3 regions of the Pseudarthrobacter cremeus genome follow, and region 1 is predicted to be linked to each of the others. Evidence: riboswitches for the same ligand, from Rfam matches in the RefSeq annotation. Region 1 holds a riboswitch; each other region holds the start of a gene.
The links. A riboswitch is a leader RNA that binds a small molecule or an ion and turns the genes downstream of it on or off. The one in region 1 is predicted to bind S-adenosylmethionine.
Positions count from the first base shown of each region.

Region 2: it holds a riboswitch for S-adenosylmethionine, as region 1 does, so the genes downstream of both, ACS5PJ_RS04085 (DUF1737 domain-containing protein) here and metX (homoserine O-acetyltransferase MetX) in region 1, are expected to answer to the same signal.
Region 3: it holds a riboswitch for S-adenosylmethionine, as region 1 does, so the genes downstream of both, ACS5PJ_RS13260 (cobalamin-independent methionine synthase II family protein) here and metX (homoserine O-acetyltransferase MetX) in region 1, are expected to answer to the same signal.

Region 1 covers NZ_JBPZHC010000009.1:86,482-91,638, forward strand. The annotation lists gene ACS5PJ_RS16465 (VOC family protein) at 9-647, opposite strand; gene ACS5PJ_RS16470 (bifunctional o-acetylhomoserine/o-acetylserine sulfhydrylase) at 820-2,205, shown strand; SAM riboswitch class IV at 2,275-2,389, shown strand; gene metX (homoserine O-acetyltransferase MetX) at 2,402-3,517, shown strand; gene ACS5PJ_RS16480 (MFS transporter) at 3,780-5,157, shown strand, end outside.
Region 2 covers NZ_JBPZHC010000002.1:80,533-85,689, reverse strand. The annotation lists gene opgC (OpgC domain-containing protein) at 1-1,062, opposite strand, end outside; gene ACS5PJ_RS04090 (hypothetical protein) at 1,210-1,728, opposite strand; SAM riboswitch class IV at 1,875-1,990, shown strand; gene ACS5PJ_RS04085 (DUF1737 domain-containing protein) at 2,004-2,261, shown strand; gene ACS5PJ_RS04080 (rhodanese-like domain-containing protein) at 2,258-2,668, shown strand; gene ACS5PJ_RS04075 (O-succinylhomoserine sulfhydrylase) at 2,669-3,877, shown strand; gene ACS5PJ_RS04070 (glycoside hydrolase family 26 protein) at 3,887-5,092, opposite strand.
Region 3 covers NZ_JBPZHC010000006.1:234,677-239,833, forward strand. The annotation lists gene ACS5PJ_RS13250 (DUF3151 domain-containing protein) at 1-94, shown strand, start outside; gene ACS5PJ_RS13255 (uracil-DNA glycosylase family protein) at 281-913, opposite strand; gene ACS5PJ_RS13260 (cobalamin-independent methionine synthase II family protein) at 1,127-2,335, opposite strand; SAM riboswitch class I at 2,349-2,455, opposite strand; gene ACS5PJ_RS13265 (adenylosuccinate synthase) at 2,733-4,022, shown strand; gene ACS5PJ_RS13270 (YegP family protein) at 4,358-4,735, shown strand; gene ACS5PJ_RS13275 (RNA polymerase sigma factor) at 4,969-5,157, shown strand, end outside.

The DNA.
Region 1 (5,157 bases):
GACTGGCCTCAGATAGTGACTGCTCCGGTGGCGGTTTCAAAGGTGACGGACAGGATGCCCGGCGTTCCGTGCGGAGCAACCCATTCGACGGCCACGTCCTCAAGGGGCTTCTCCACGGGCTCGCCCAGCCACTCCGTCACGCGCTCGGCGGAGCCGGCGATGGTCAGGCAGCTCATCTTGACGTTGCTTTCGTAGGCGTTCGAGGGGTGCAGGGCGGGATCGCCCTCCCACTTGAGCATGTAGGGAACCTGAGGGTCCGCGATCAGGCCCAGGATGCCGATCTGCTTCCAGACCAGCTCACGGCCGTCCGGGAACTTGCGGTTGCCGTTGACTGCGGCGCGGCCGAGGCGGTTTTCGAACGGGGCGAGGTCGTCCACTTCGACGCACCAGCCCATCCAGCCGCCGCCGGCCTCGGACCGCGCCCGGACAGCCTGCCCGAAGGGAGCCTTGTCAGACGCGGGGTGGTTCAGCACCTCCACAACTTCAAGATACTTGTGGCCGGCCAGGGGAATAATCATGTTCCGGGTCCCGAAGCGCGGGTGCACTCCGCCCTTCACAGCTTCGACGCCGAGGGCGGACGAAATACGTTCGGTGGTGGCAACGAGGCCATCTTGTTCACAGGCGTAAGAGACGTGATCCATGCGCATGCCCTCATCTTGGCACTTTGTGATGAGCCTCTCAGCTAAGGGTATCCTTACTTGGTTTTGGGGCCGTTCTGGGCGACTCTTCCCCTGCTCGCGGCACGCGGGCAGCCGGTGACCATGTTCGTCACAATGCTGTTCCCGGCCCGCAGCCCGTTCCTACACTGAACCGAAGGTGATAAGCGCCAGTACCACGTCAAAGGAGCCGTACATGTCCCAGGGATGGTCTTTCGAAACACGCCAGATCCATGCAGGCCAGGAGCCTGACACGGCCACCGGTGCGCGCGCGCTGCCGATCTACCAGACGACGTCGTTCGTTTTCCCCACCGCGGAAAGCGCCGCGAACCGTTTCGCGCTCGCGGAGCTCGCTCCCATCTATACCCGGATCGGCAACCCCACGCAGGATGCCGTCGAACAGCGGATCGCCAGCCTGGAAGGCGGTTTGGCGGCCTTGCTGCTGAGTTCGGGACAGGCAGCGGAAACGTTTGCCATCCTGAACGTCGCCGAGGCCGGCGACCATGTCGTGGCGAGCCCCAGCTTGTATGGCGGCACCTATAACCTGCTGGCGCACACGCTGAAGAAGTTCGGCATCTCGGTCACGTTCGTGGCTGATCCGGACAACCTGGACCAGTGGCGGGAGGCTGTCCAGCCGAACACGAAGCTCTTCTTCGGCGAAGTGGTCTCCAATCCCCGCCAGGACGTGCTCGACATCGAGGGAATTTCAGCCGTGGCGCATGAGGCCGGCGTCCCATTGATCGTGGACAACACGCTGTCCACTCCATACCTGATCCGGCCCATCGAGTGGGGCGCGGACATTGTGGTGCACTCCGCCACCAAGTACCTCGGCGGCCACGGCGCTGCAATCGCCGGTGTCATTGTGGACTCGGGCAACTTCGATTTCGGCAAGGACCCGGAGCGGTTCCCCGGTTTCAACACCCCTGACCCCACCTACAACGGCCTGGTCTACGCCCGGGACCTTGGCGCGGAAGGTGCCCTGGGCGCCAACCTTTCCTACATCCTGAAGGCCCGCGTCCAGCTGCTCCGGGACCTCGGCTCGGCGGTGTCCCCGTTCAACGCCTTCCTCATCGCCCAGGGCATCGAGACCCTCAGCCTTCGGGTGGAGCGGCATGTTTCCAACGCCACCACTGTGGCGCAGTGGCTCGAGGCAAGGGACGACGTCGAATCCGTCGCCTACGCGGGGCTGCCCTCAAGCCCCTGGTACGAGCGGGGCCTGAAGTACGGGCCCAAAGGGACAGGGGCTGTGGTGTCCTTTACCGTCGCCGGGGGAGCGGAAGCGGGCAAGCGGTTCGTGGACGCGCTGGAACTCCACTCCCACGTGGCCAACATCGGCGACGTCCGCTCCCTGGTCATCCACCCGGCCTCCACCACCCACAGCCAGCTCTCGCCCGAGCAGCAGACAGCAGCCGGAGTGGCCCCCGGGCTGGTCCGCCTCTCCGTCGGCATCGAGCACATCGACGACATCCTCGCCGACCTCGAAGCCGGCTTCCGTGCCGCCAAAAGCGCGGCGGAAGCAGCCGCAGTGGCAGGCGGCGCCGGGCAGTGAACATCCGCGGAAGTCACAACCTGTCACAGGCTTAGCGCGAGGCACCGGCTATTTCGTACACTCGAAGCAGGTCATGAGTGCCAGTGACAGCCCCGGCTTGCTGGCCGGCAACCCTCCTCCGCGGCGGGGTGCCCCGGGTGAGGACCTGGCCTGCCGGTCAATTGACGGCGGGCAAGCGCGTAGAAAAGGTCCTGCCATGACGATCACGATTTCCCGAACAGCGGCCCCTGGACACGGGGTTGTCCGTTATGCCGCCATCGGCGCACTGCAGCTGGAAGCCGGCGGCTACCTCCCCGATGTCACCCTGGCCTATGAAACCTGGGGCACGTTGAATGCCGACGGTTCAAACGCCGTCCTCATCGAGCACGCCCTGACCGGAAGCACCCATGTGACCCGCGGGGACAGCGACGAGGAGGGCTGGTGGGAACAGCTCGCCGGACCCGGCGCGCCGGTGGACACTGAGCGGTTCTTCGTGGTCTCCATCAACATCCTGGGTGGCTGTTATGGCTCCACCGGACCGTCCTCCGAAGCCCCTGACGGGAAGCCGTGGGGGTCCCGTTTTCCGCTGGTGACCCTCCGCGACACCACGGCGGCTGAGGCCCGGCTGGCCGACGCGCTGGGCATCGGCAGCTGGTTCGCTGTGCTGGGCGGATCCATGGGCGGCGCGCGTGCCCTCGAATGGGCAGTCACCTACCCTGAGCGGGTGCAGCGCTGCGCCGTCATCTCGGTCGGCGCAGCCAGCACCGCCGAACAGATCGCGTTCGCCCAGGCCCAGACCCTGGCGATCCGCCAGGACATCAACTTCAACGACGGCGACTATTACGGCGGCCCGCTCCCCGAGGATGGCCTGGCACTGGCACGGCGCATTGCGCACATCACCTACCGTTCGGCCGCTGAATTTCATGGCCGGTTCGGACGGGCAGCCCAGCTTGCCGAATCGCCGCTGCAGGCTGAAGCGCTGGGGACGCGCGGCCGCTACCAGGTGGAAAGCTACCTCGACCACCAGGGCACGAAACTCGTGCGGCGGTTCGACGCCAACAGCTACATCGCCATCACGGACGCTTTGATGAGCCACGACATCACCCGCGGACGCGGTTCCCTGGAGGAAGCGCTTGGCCGTGCCACGGCCAGGTTCTTCGTGGCCGCAGTGGACAGCGACCGGCTCTACTTCCCGTCCCAGTCCCGTGAGTTGGCTGATGCCCTTCCCGGCGACGTGGACGTCCACGTGATCCAGGCTCCTATCGGCCATGACGGCTTCCTCACGGAAATCGGCCAGCTCAGTGGCCCGCTCCGCCTGCACCTCTCCGACTGAACACCCCGATGATTAATCACCCCTCCCGCTGAAGACCCCGCCGGCTGAACACTTCGTCGGCTGAACCCCTCGCTGCATGAAAACCTGCCGTCGGTCAGACAGGTTGTGCATTTTTGCAGAGGCGGCCTGCATTATTCGGCGTTGAGGTTGTGACGGGTGCGGACCATAATCTTTGGATCCGGCGATCCGTGGTGCGCGTCATGCACGGCCGCCAAAGGCTGGTCCCAGTGGTGTCGATGGTGACGCCGAAGGAGAGTTCATCATGAGCATGGAAAACACCGCCGGAAGGCGGGCAGAGCAAACCGATGTCAAAACCTCGGGCCTGAGGAAAGTCGTCACGGCCTCCATGGCCGGAACCGTTGTTGAATGGTACGAATTCTTCCTCTATGCCTCGGCGGCCACACTGGTGTTCGGCAAAATGTTCTTCCCCAACTCAGGGACGGAGCTGGACGGGATCATTGCCGCGTTCGTGACCTACGCCGTCGGCTTCGTTGCCCGCCCCATCGGCGGGATCGTGTTCGGGCACTTCGGTGACAAGTTCGGGCGGAAACAGCTCCTGCAGCTCAGCATCATCCTGGTGGGCGTTGCCACATTCCTGATGGGCTGCCTGCCCACGTTCGCCCAGATCGGTTACTGGGCGCCGGCGCTCCTGGTGTTCCTGCGCTTCCTCCAGGGCTTCGCCGTCGGCGGTGAATGGGGCGGCGCCGTTCTGCTTGTAGCCGAACACAGCCCCAACAAGTCACGCGGATTCTGGGCCAGCTGGCCGCAGTCCGCGGTCCCGGTGGGGAACCTGCTGGCCACAGCAGTGCTGTTTACTCTTTCCTCCACGCTCACCCAGGAAGCGTTCCTCGGCTGGGGCTGGCGCGTGGCGTTCTGGCTCTCCGCCGTGATCGTCATCATCGGCTACTACATCCGCACCAAGGTCCAGGACGCCCCCATCTTCCTGGAGGCGCGCAAGGAAGTCACTGAGGAGAAGAAGGGCTACGGCGTGGCGGAAGTGTTCCGCCGCTACCCGCGTGGTGTCTTTACCGCCATGGGCCTGCGCTTTGCCGAGAACATCCTCTACTACCTGGTGGTGACGTTCTCCATCACCTACCTGAAGGTCGTCGTACAGACCGATACCTCCCGGATCCTGCTCCTGCTGCTGATCGCGCACTTCATCCACTTCCTTGCCATCCCGCTCGTCGGCAAAATGTCCGATGCCTTCGGGCGGAAGCCGGTGTACATGGCCGGTGCGATCCTCGGCGCGACCTGGGGCTTCTTCGCCTTCCCGATGATGGACACAGCCAACGATTTCATTATCCTTGCGTCAATCATCATCGGCCTGCTGTTCCACGCACTGATGTACGCGGGCCAGCCGTCGCTCATGGCGGAGATGTTCCCCACCCGGATGCGCTACTCCGGTGTTTCCCTCGGCTACCAGGTCACCTCGATCGTGGCGGGCTCACTGGCACCGATCATCGCCAGCTCGCTGCTGAGCAGCTTCAAATCCTCCACCCCCGTGGCGTTCTACCTCCTGGCGGCATGCGTCGTCACGGCGGTTTCCGTGCTCTTCCTTAAGGAAACCCGCGGTATTTCACTGCACGACGTCGATGCTGCCGACGCCCAGGGCACGGCGGACATCCTGGCAGCCAGGAAGT
Region 2 (5,157 bases), on a different contig from region 1:
GTCCCGGGTACTGACACGCTCGTCCCAGATCACGGCAGCTGTCCTGTTGAAACGCGCGGACGTGGCGGCTTCCAGCGTCTGCTCCCACCAGGCCCCCTTGATCTCAGCCTCCCCGGCCCCGCCGGTGGAGGGGCTGTAGAAGGCTGCCGTCTGCAGGAGGAACGGCTTGCCGGCTTGCTCCACATAGGTGGCGTAGAAGTCCTCGTTTCCCGCTCCGGCCAGCATGCCGACAAGCTCGCCGGACCCGGGCACGGTGTTGACGGCGGCCTTCCCGGCAGTGTCATCGTGGTAAGCCGAAAGCCCCACCCATTCGACGGCGTCGTCCCCGGGATAGTACGGGGCGTAGGCGCGGTCGGCACCGTCCCAGGCGCCGTCGCCGTTGGTGTCCAGCAGGGCGAATCCCTCGCTGCCGGCGGGAGGGGCGTTGCGGTTCCGTCCGAAGGGGTAGTCCCGGCCAACGTACGGCTCCCAGACCATGAGCGTGCCGGCGTCGTCCGTTTCCTTGAACTCCGCAGCGACGGCCCGGAAGGCAGCACGATACGCTCCGGGCTGCTGGCCCCACCCAACCCAGCTGCCGTTCATGTCCGGGGCAAAGCGCACCAGCACCTTGCCCTGGAAGCCGGCCGAAATGCGGGCCACCTCGGCCACGAACGCCCGGGCCGCCGCCGCATCGATCTGTTCGAGCGGAACGGTGGGCTTGACGGTGAATATTGCGTGGGAGCCAACGGCTGAAGCCTGGTCCAGAAACTGCCGGAGGTTGGCGGCCTCGGCGGTCCGGAAAGGGATGGAGATGTCATGGCCTAAGACCGCGGGGGTGGCCCCCAGCCGTTCGGCAAAGGACCCGGCGGAGTCCTGACCCCACTCGAGGACAGCTCCCAGCAGGGGCTTGCCCGGCTCCGGGGCCGGCTCTGGTTCGGCGGCCGCGGCAGCACCGGCCGGCAGGAGGCTGGACAGGAGGCTGAACAGGAGGAGGAGGGCGGCAAGGAGCGCTGCGGGCAGCGGGCTGCGGAGTCCGGAGGCGGCCGGCGCCGGCACACGCCTGGGTACGGTGGCTGTTGGCATGCGGGTGTGGACCCTCCCCCAGGACGGCTTTTCAGTGATGGCGGCCGGTGCCACCTGCGCAAACTCTATCGGTCCCCGGCAGATGCGGACTGCCGTGCGGGCTCCGGCTTGGCCGGCCACACCGATCAGCCTTAGCCGGCCAGGACCTTAGCCGGCCAGGATAACCAGCGGGACCAGTCGCTCCGCACACGAGACCCGGATTAGGGTCTCCGGTCCGGACGCCGCCCTGTTGTTGACCCCTGTGTCGTCGCACCAGTCCAAGGCGTACGGGTAGGCGGTGACCCCGGCCTCCCCCGCGGCCATTCCCGCGGGGACAGTGAACACGAAAGTGAAACCGCCGTCGTCGGTCATGGGGGCAAGTTCCTCCAGGATGTTGATTCCGGCAGCGTCCCGGACCGTTACCTGGACTTTGGCGTCCGCACCGTAGCGCGCATCGCACGTTGCGTCCTGCGCGCTGACCGTGACCCGGTCTCCGGGGCGGGCTTCGGCAGGCGTGACGCTGTACGCCGGCGGCATGCAAGGCGGCGGACCCGCTGCGTCCCGGCAGCCGGCCAGGCCCGCCAGGGCCGCCAGGATCGAAGCGCCGCACAGTGCCGTGGCGACCAACCGGGCCCCGGCACCTTTCGCCCCTTGCTTGCTGCCGCTTTTCCCGCCGCTGTCCCCCATGACCTGATTGTCCCGCCCGGCTGGCCAGGGGAGAAGCACGCGCCGGTTACGAAAGTCCGGTCCTGGTGACGAAACCTCCGTGTTGGTTACGGAACATGACGACCGCGGCGGTGCGGCCGGGCGGGCCGGATGTTACGTTTTTGGGGAGTAATGAGAACCGGCGCCAAGCCCTGACTGGCCGGTCGGCAACCCTCCCTTTCGCGGCGGGGTGCCTCAGGTGAATACTCGGCATATCGACCCATTCGAGCTGCAAGCGTGAAAGAAGGAGTTCTGTCGTGTCTGACGCCCCTGCCCCTGAAGAAAAACTGTCGTACCGGCTCATCACGGGGCCGGATGACAAGGCCTTCTGTGAACGGATTTCCACCGCCCTGGCCGAAGGGTATGTCCTGCACGGCAGCCCGGCCGCGACCTTCAACGGCAGCAGCGTGATCGTTGCCCAGGCACTCATCCTCCCGGCAGCCATCGCCAGCGCGGATGCCGCCGTCGCCACCGCTGTGGAAGACCTCGATTTCGACGGCGAGGGCCACGCATGAGCTACGCCGGAGACCTCACCCCGGAGGAAGCGTGGGCCAAGCTGGAGCAGGGCGCCATCCTGGTGGACGTCCGCACCGAGGGCGAGTGGGCGCACATCGGCATCCCGGACACCAAAGCCACTGACAACGACCCCCTGTTCATCCAGTGGACGTTCCCGGGCGGGATCCCCAACCCGGATTTCCTCACCGACCTGACCCAACAGGCCCCCGAGGACTCAACCACCGAACTCGTTTTCCTCTGCCGCTCCGGCCAGCGGTCCATCGCTGCCGCCATCGCCGCCACGCAGGCCGGCTTCACCTCCTTCAACATCCTGGAGGGTTTCGAAGGCGAGCCTGACCGCTACGGCGAGCGCACAGTCAACGGCTGGAAGAACCGCGGCCTGCCCACCAACCTCGGAAGCAACTAAGTGACCTTCAACAAAGATGCCGCCGGCTGGAGCCCTGACACCCAGGCGGTCCGCGGCGGCCTGGACCGTACCAACTTCCAGGAGACCACCGAGCCGGTGTTCCTGAACTCGGGCTTCGTTTACGAGTCCGCCGCCGCAGCCGAGCGCGCCTTCACGGGTGAGGACGAACGCTTCGTCTACTCCCGCTACGGCAACCCATCCGTTGCCACGTTCCAGGAACGCCTCCGCCTGCTGGAGGGTACGGAGGCGTGCTTTGCGACGGCGTCAGGCATGTCAGCTGTCTTCACCGCCCTGGGTGCGTTGCTGGCAGCCGGGGACCGCGTGGTGGCCGCCCGGTCACTGTTCGGCTCCTGCTTTGTGATCCTCAACGAAATCCTGCCGCGCTGGGGCGTGGAGACGGTCTTTGTGGACGGACCGGACCTCGATCAGTGGCGCGACGCGCTGTCCGGGCCCACCACGGCGGTCTTCTTTGAATCGCCGTCCAATCCGATGCAGGAAATCGTGGACATCGCCGCGGTCAGCGAACTGGCGCACGCCGCCGGGGCCACCGTCGTCGTGGACAACGTCTTTGCCACTCCCCTGCTGCAGCGCTGCGGCCAGTTCGGCGCGGACGTGATTGTCTACTCCGGTACCAAGCACATCGACGGCCAGGGCCGGGTGCTGGGCGGGGCCATCCTGGGCACCAAGGAATTCATCGACGGTCCGGTCAAGCAACTGATGCGCCACACAGGACCCGCGCTGTCCGCGTTCAACGCCTGGGTTCTCACAAAGGGCCTGGAAACCATGGCGCTGCGCGTGAACCACTCGTCCGCGTCCGCGCTGCGGCTCGCCGAATGGCTCGAACAGCAGCCCGCCGTCAGCTGGGTCAAATACCCCCTGCTGAAGTCGCACCCGCAGTACGAGCTGGCCGCCAAGCAGATGAAGGCCGGTGGCACCGTTCTCACACTGGAACTTGCGACGACGGGCGGCCGCTCGGGCAAGGACGCCGCCTTTGCGCTGCTGGACGGGCTGCGGATCATCGATATCTCCAACAACCTGGGCGATGCCAAGTCCCTGATCACCCATCCGGCCACCACCACCCACCGCGCCATGGGCCCGGAAGGCCGGGCGGCGATCGGGCTCAGCGACGGCGTGGTGCGGCTTTCGGTTGGCCTGGAGGACGTGGACGACCTCATCGGCGACCTGGAGCAGGCGCTCAAGCAGATCTGATAGGCCGACTTAGCGGCGGGCGGCCAGAGCTGAGGAGAGGGCAGACGCTGAGGCGGCGCTGCTGTTGATCCGCCAGTCGGTCTCCTTGTTCAGGTTGAACCAGACGAAACCGGAGACGTCCGGCTGGGTCCCCAGATAGGAGACCAGCGCGGTGTTCCAGTCCGGCTTGCTGCCACCGGTTTCGGTGCTCGCTGTCTCGGTGATGATGATCTGCTTGCCTGGGGCGATCGTCCGGAGCTCCGCCAGGTAGGGGCCGAACACGGCGGCGGGCAGCTGCCAGGAACTCCACACCTGGGTGGTGCCCCAGTTGTAGGCGTCCAGGCCCACGGTATCCACATACGCATCTCCCGGATACAGCACGGAAGTTTCAACCGATCCGCCTCCGTTGGGCGCCCATACCCAGTTGACGTTGGTTGCACCGGCCGCGCTGAAGAGGCCGTACACGTGCCGCCATGCCTGGACGTAGTCCCCGGGACTGTTGCCGTTGACCGCTTCAGACCACGGGTACCAGTTGCCGTTCATTTCGTGGGCAAACCGGAGCATCAGCGGCTTGCCCCAGGACGCAAGCGCTGCCGCCCACTGGCTGATGTACGGGTCGAAGTCGCCCGCGGTGATGCGGGCCAGCGCGTAGGCGGGCTGGGTTACGCCGGCGCCCGCGATCCAGGGTTCCCAGGTGACCAGCGGCACCGCACCGCGCTGCACCACCGATTCCAGTTCAGAAACCGGCGGGGCCTGCCGGAAGTCCTTGTAGGACAGGACGATGCCAGGGCTTTCCCCCACCAGTCCCGCCACGGCGTCAAGCTCAGTGTCTGCCGCAGCCCCGCCGGGTGTGGCGACGCCGAAGCGAAGAAACGCTGCGCTGACAGGCGGGACCCCTGCGAGGACGGCGAACGTCGTGGTGACAGAAGTCCTGCCGGCAGCCGCCGTCAGCGCCACAGTGCCCTGAGCGGTTGCCGCTATGGTGGCCACCGCGCTGAACGTCCCGGTCTTGCTGGTCTGAAAGGCTACTGGCGCCGAGCCGCCCGTCACGGTGCCCGCGGACGAGCGGGGAAACCCGGATCCGCTGAGCGTCACACTGCTGCCGGGCGCACCGGCGGAGGGTGTGGGGGTCACGGCAGGGGCCGGGGCTGCGGCTGCCGCAGTTGCCCCCAAGCCGACGCTGACAGCGGCCAGCCCAAGTCCAAGCAGCGCGCTGCGTCGCGTCGGGTGTTCCATGCATCGTCCCCCTCGTAGTCGATGCGTACCTCGACGCGCCGTTTGCCAATCCTATTCAGCGGCCG
Region 3 (5,157 bases), on a different contig from region 1:
GGCCATCGGTGAAGCGGAAGAGCCGGAGCGGATCGAGAAGTTCCTGAACGAATCCGACCCGGCGGCGAAGGCCGCCATCGAAGCGGCAGCCTGACAAGTACCACCCAAAGCAACGCGAGGTCACTTTCCGCCCAATAAACCAACGTTTTTGGGCCGGGAGTGACCCCGCGTTGTGGTTAGTAGTACAGCGGTTGTGGTTTAAAGTACGACGGCGGCCGGTCGCCTTTTCGAAAAAGGTGACCGGCCGCCGTCGTAGGTTGCCGTGGTTACGGGCGGGGGACTAGCTGGCCTTGGTCAGTCCGGTGCGGGCCATGGCGTCGGCGTAGGCGACGCGCATTTCCTCGAGGTACTGATCCTGCCGGGCGGGGGTTCCGGCGAAGGCGCGGCCGCTGAGGCTGCGGACCTTGTACGTCTTCAGGCCCCGGCGCCAGATCATGGGCACCTCGGTCTTAAGGAGCAGGTTGGCCAGCCGGTTGGCTTCGGTGCCGTGGGCGACGATCACCGAGGCGCGGGGCACCAGGGCTAGGAACTTGAGCAGGGGCTTGAGGCCGGAGGCAATCTGGTCCGGCGTGAACTTGCCGTTGGGCTCTCCGTCGGTGTGCCACGGGTGGACGTTCCACGGCATGACACACTCGGGGCGCAGGCCCAGCTTCCACTGGATTCCCAGCATGCGGGTGGTGGCGTCGTCGTCGCCCGCGGTGATGAAGCCCGAAGGGTCCGCCTCGCCGATGTTGGAGAAAAGGCTGATGATGCGGCACTCATCGACGTCGTGCATCGGGTCGACATAGGGGACCCGGGTGTGCGGCTTGACGCTCTGCAGTGAATCGCACAGCTCGTTGACTGCGGCAACATTTGGATCGTAACGGCGGTTCAGGAGCTGTTCGCGGAATGATTCGGGTGCCAGGGCTGTCATGAAGGGCAATGTCTCCTGCGGGGATCGGTGCTGCTGCCAATCCGGAAAATGGGCGCGCGGTGGGCACGCCAAGTCCGGGATGGTTTGAAATGTGTTGTGGACCGATTCCTGGTCGGTCTCTATCAGTTTAGCAAGCCCCGCAAAATGCAGGGTCCGTCCATGGCCTTCCCGTGATGGAAGGCACAGGACGGACCCTGCAGCCGGATCGAAAAACTACCAGAGACGCTTGGTGGCGCGGCGGGCGCCCTCGCCCAAGGCCTCCAGCTTGGCCCAGGCGATTTGCGGGTGGACGCGCCCGCCCAGCCCGCAGTCGGTGGAGGCGATGACATTCTCCCGGCCCACTACCTCGGCAAAACGGACAATCCGGTCCGCGACGAGGTCCGGGTGCTCCACCACGTTGGTGGCGTGTGACACCACGCCGGGAATAATCACTTTGCCCTCGGGAAGCCTCGTGTCCTCCCAGACCCGCCATTCGTGCTCGTGGCGGACGTTGCCGGCCTCAAAGGAGTACGCTCCGGCGTTGACCTGCAGCACCGAGCCGACAATGTCCCCGAACGGAATGTCGGTGGTGTGCGGGCCGTGCCAGGATCCCCAGCAGACGTGGAGGCGGATCTGTTCCTGGGGCAGGTCACGCAGGGCCCAGTTGGTGGCCTCGACCCGGAGCTGGATGAACTTGAGGTAGTCCTCCAACGTCGGCTCGGGGTTGATCTGGTCCCAGCTTTCGGCCAGGGAAGGGTCGTCGAGCTGCACTGTCAGGCCGGCGTCGATGATGGCCTTGTATTCCTCCCGCATCACGTCGGCGCAGGCGTAGAGCAGCTCCTCGTCGGACTTGTAGTACTCGTTGGCCACGCGGGCGCATGACCCGGGGGACAGCGACGCCACAAAACCCTGGTTGAGGCCTGCGGCGGCGAGGCCCTTCTTCAGGTTGGTGACATCGGAGTTCACCAAGTCCTGTCCGGTGTAGGTCAGGGGCCCGGTGATCTTCGGCTGGGAAACGCTCTTGCGGTGCGCCAGGATCCCCGAGGACGGATCGGTGTAGGCGTCGTTGAAAGCAAGCCTGTCGCGGCGGTCCGGAAAAGAGGTCAGCACAATGTGCCCGGGAGACGAGCGGTGCACCGTGGCGTCCTTCCACCGGTCCACATCTGTCGGTTCCAGGCCGCCGAGCCTCGCGAAGGAGTAGTTCCACCAGGCTCCGTAGTCGACCGAACTGGACATGGTGTGTCCGTATTCGCCGTCGTTGGGAACGTCCACTCCCACGTCTTTCTGCCGCTTGACGACCTCCGCCACCGACGATTCGAGCAGTGCCAGGAATTCCGGGGTAATGCCTTCGGTCTCCTTCGCGGCGTTGGCAGCGATGAGCTCCGGGGTGCGGGGCAAGGAACCTGCGTGGGTGACCTGGATGTGGTCCGAGTTCTGGGACATCGGGGGATTTTCCTTTCCATCGGTCCTGGCAGTAGCACCTGCGCGGGCAGAGTTGTCCCTGCTCATGCGCGGTTGCTGCGGCGTCAACGAGCCAGGTCTCTCGGCCGCTCCGGATGGGTACTCTCACTTAAGGCCATCTGTGGGGCCCGGGCAAGTCCGGGCCCGATTGTTTCGTGTGTGAACCCTGCCAGGCCGAACGAGTGGAGAAACCCGGGCATCGGCTAAACTTGGGTGGTAAGAGCCCCGAACTCTTGCGTGGCAGGGCGTCATAAACCGTTCCCGCCAGGCTGTTGCCTTCGGGGCGTTCTCATGAACGGCGCCGGCTTTCGGTGGGCCGTCCGGTGCACCACCGGATGGAGTACCCGGAGTGCGGCCCGAACGAATGGGGGAGGATCCCATGCCAGCAATCGTGATCGTAGGAGCCCAGTGGGGCGACGAAGGAAAAGGCAAGGCCACAGACCTTTTGGGTGGCCGTGTGGACTACGTCGTTAAGCCCAATGGTGGCAATAATGCCGGACACACCGTCGTCGTAGGCGGTGAGAAGTATGAGCTCAAGCTCCTTCCGGCCGGCATTCTCAGCCCCAACGCGGTTCCCATCATCGGAAACGGCTGCGTGGTGAACCTCGAGGCGCTGTTCCAGGAAATTGATGGACTTCAGGCCCGTGGTGCGGACACGTCCAAACTGCGCGTTTCCGCCAACGCCCACCTGGTGGCGCCTTACCACCAGGTCCTGGACAAGGTCACCGAGCGATTCCTCGGCAGCCGGGCCATCGGCACCACCGGCCGCGGCATCGGCCCCGCGTACATGGACAAGGTGGCCCGCCTGGGCATCCGCGTCCAGGACGTCTTTGACGAATCCATCCTCCGCCAGAAGGTGGAAGGCTCGCTGCGCCAGAAGAACGAACTCCTGGTCAAGGTCTACAACCGCCGCGACATCGAGGTGGAGGAGATCGTCAGCTACTTCCTGTCCTTCGCCGAGCGCCTGCGCCCGCTGGTCATCGACAGCACCTTTGTCCTGAACAAGGCGCTGGACGAGGGCAAGGTGGTGCTCATGGAGGGCGGCCAGGCCACCTTCCTGGATGTGGACCACGGGACGTACCCGTTCGTCACGTCCTCCAACCCGACGGCAGGCGGTGCGTCAGTGGGTTCCGGCATCGGCCCCACCCGCATCTCCCGCTCGATCGGCATCATCAAGGCCTACACCACGCGCGTCGGCGCCGGACCGTTCCCCACGGAACTGTTCGACGAGATGGGCATGTACCTGCAGAAGACGGGCGGTGAGTTCGGCGTCAACACCGGCCGCCCGCGCCGTTGCGGCTGGTACGACGCCGTCCTGGCCCGCCACGCCTCCCGCGTCAACGGCTTCACGGACTACTTCGTCACCAAGCTGGATGTCCTGACCGGCATTGAGCAGATCCCGGTGTGCGTGGCGTACGACGTCGACGGCGTCCGGCACGACGAAATGCCCATGACGCAGACCGAATTCCACCATGCTGTCCCGATCTTCGAGTACTTCGAAGGCTGGACCGAGGACATCACCGGCGCCCGCACCCTGGAGGACCTCCCGGAGAACGCCCGGAACTATGTGCTTGCGCTGGAGAAGCTCTCCGGTACGCGGTTCTCCGCCATCGGCGTCGGCCCGGACCGCGATCAGACCATCGTGGTCAACGACCTCATCAAGGACTAAAGTCCACACACGTACGACGCCGGCGGGTCACCTGAAAGGGTAACCCCGCCGGCGTCGGTGGTTAAGGCGTGGGTTACAGGGCGGGCGTCAGCGCTGCTGGCCAGGCCTGGGCGGGCCTGAGCGGGCTCTGCGGGCGGTGGTACGCAATTTACACAGGGTTTACCGGGCCGGTCTTGTGGGGCTCCCGGAGCGGCGGCCAGACTCTTAAGCACACGCTGAACTGATCAACAGATCGTTCGACCAGACCCGCGGGACCGGACGCAGCAACGCGTCCGGGCAGGCCGGTGGCGAGGACGTCGCCGGAGCTGATCACCCGCAGACCGGAAGGATTTGCCATGGCCGGGATGTTTGAAGTTTTTGTGGACGCCGATTCGCTGTTCAGGTTCAGGCTGATGGGGCCGGACGGAACGGTGATGGCTGTGTCGGAGGCGTTCGCTGACAAGCCGGCGGTGGCAGCCGGGATCGCGGCCGTGCGGGAGTGCGCCGGGACGGGGCTGGTCACGGACCTTTCACGCGTTTCGCCGCCGGCCGCAGCAGCCCAGCCGGTGGCGGTGCCAGTAGCGGAGCCGGTTCCTGTGCCGGTTGCAGTCCAGCCGGTGTGCGACGAACAGCGGGTTCCGGTGACCAGGCTCCGAGCCTTCAACCATGCCAAGGCTCCGCGGCGGCAGGTCCCCGCACCGCGCTGGATCGGCGCAACACAGGCGCCCGCCTGAGGCTGAATTCCGGCCTCAATAAGATTTTCAAAGTTTCTTGTGACCGGGCGTAACCCTGTGGCCTGTGTCAGCGATTACCCCTATGAAGCGCCGGTCTGGAACTTGTCCCCCATCATGTTCCAGCCCGGCCTTTTTGTCCCCCAGCCGGCTCGTGGGGTTGCCGGCAGCACGGTTACCGGAGGGTAAAGTTAGCGGGGCAAGCCCCTTCCCCTTCACCGAAAGCCCTGCGTCCCGTGACCGATGCGCTGACAGACGACGTATTGCGTGCCCGCGCCCGCGATCCGGAGCTGTTCAACACCGTGTACCGAACCTATGCGGCACAGGTCCTGGGCTACCTCACAGCCCGCGGAGTAGAAGATCCGGAGGCGGTTATGCAGGAAGTCTTCCTCGCCGTCCTGCCACGGCTCCAGACAGTCACCGGC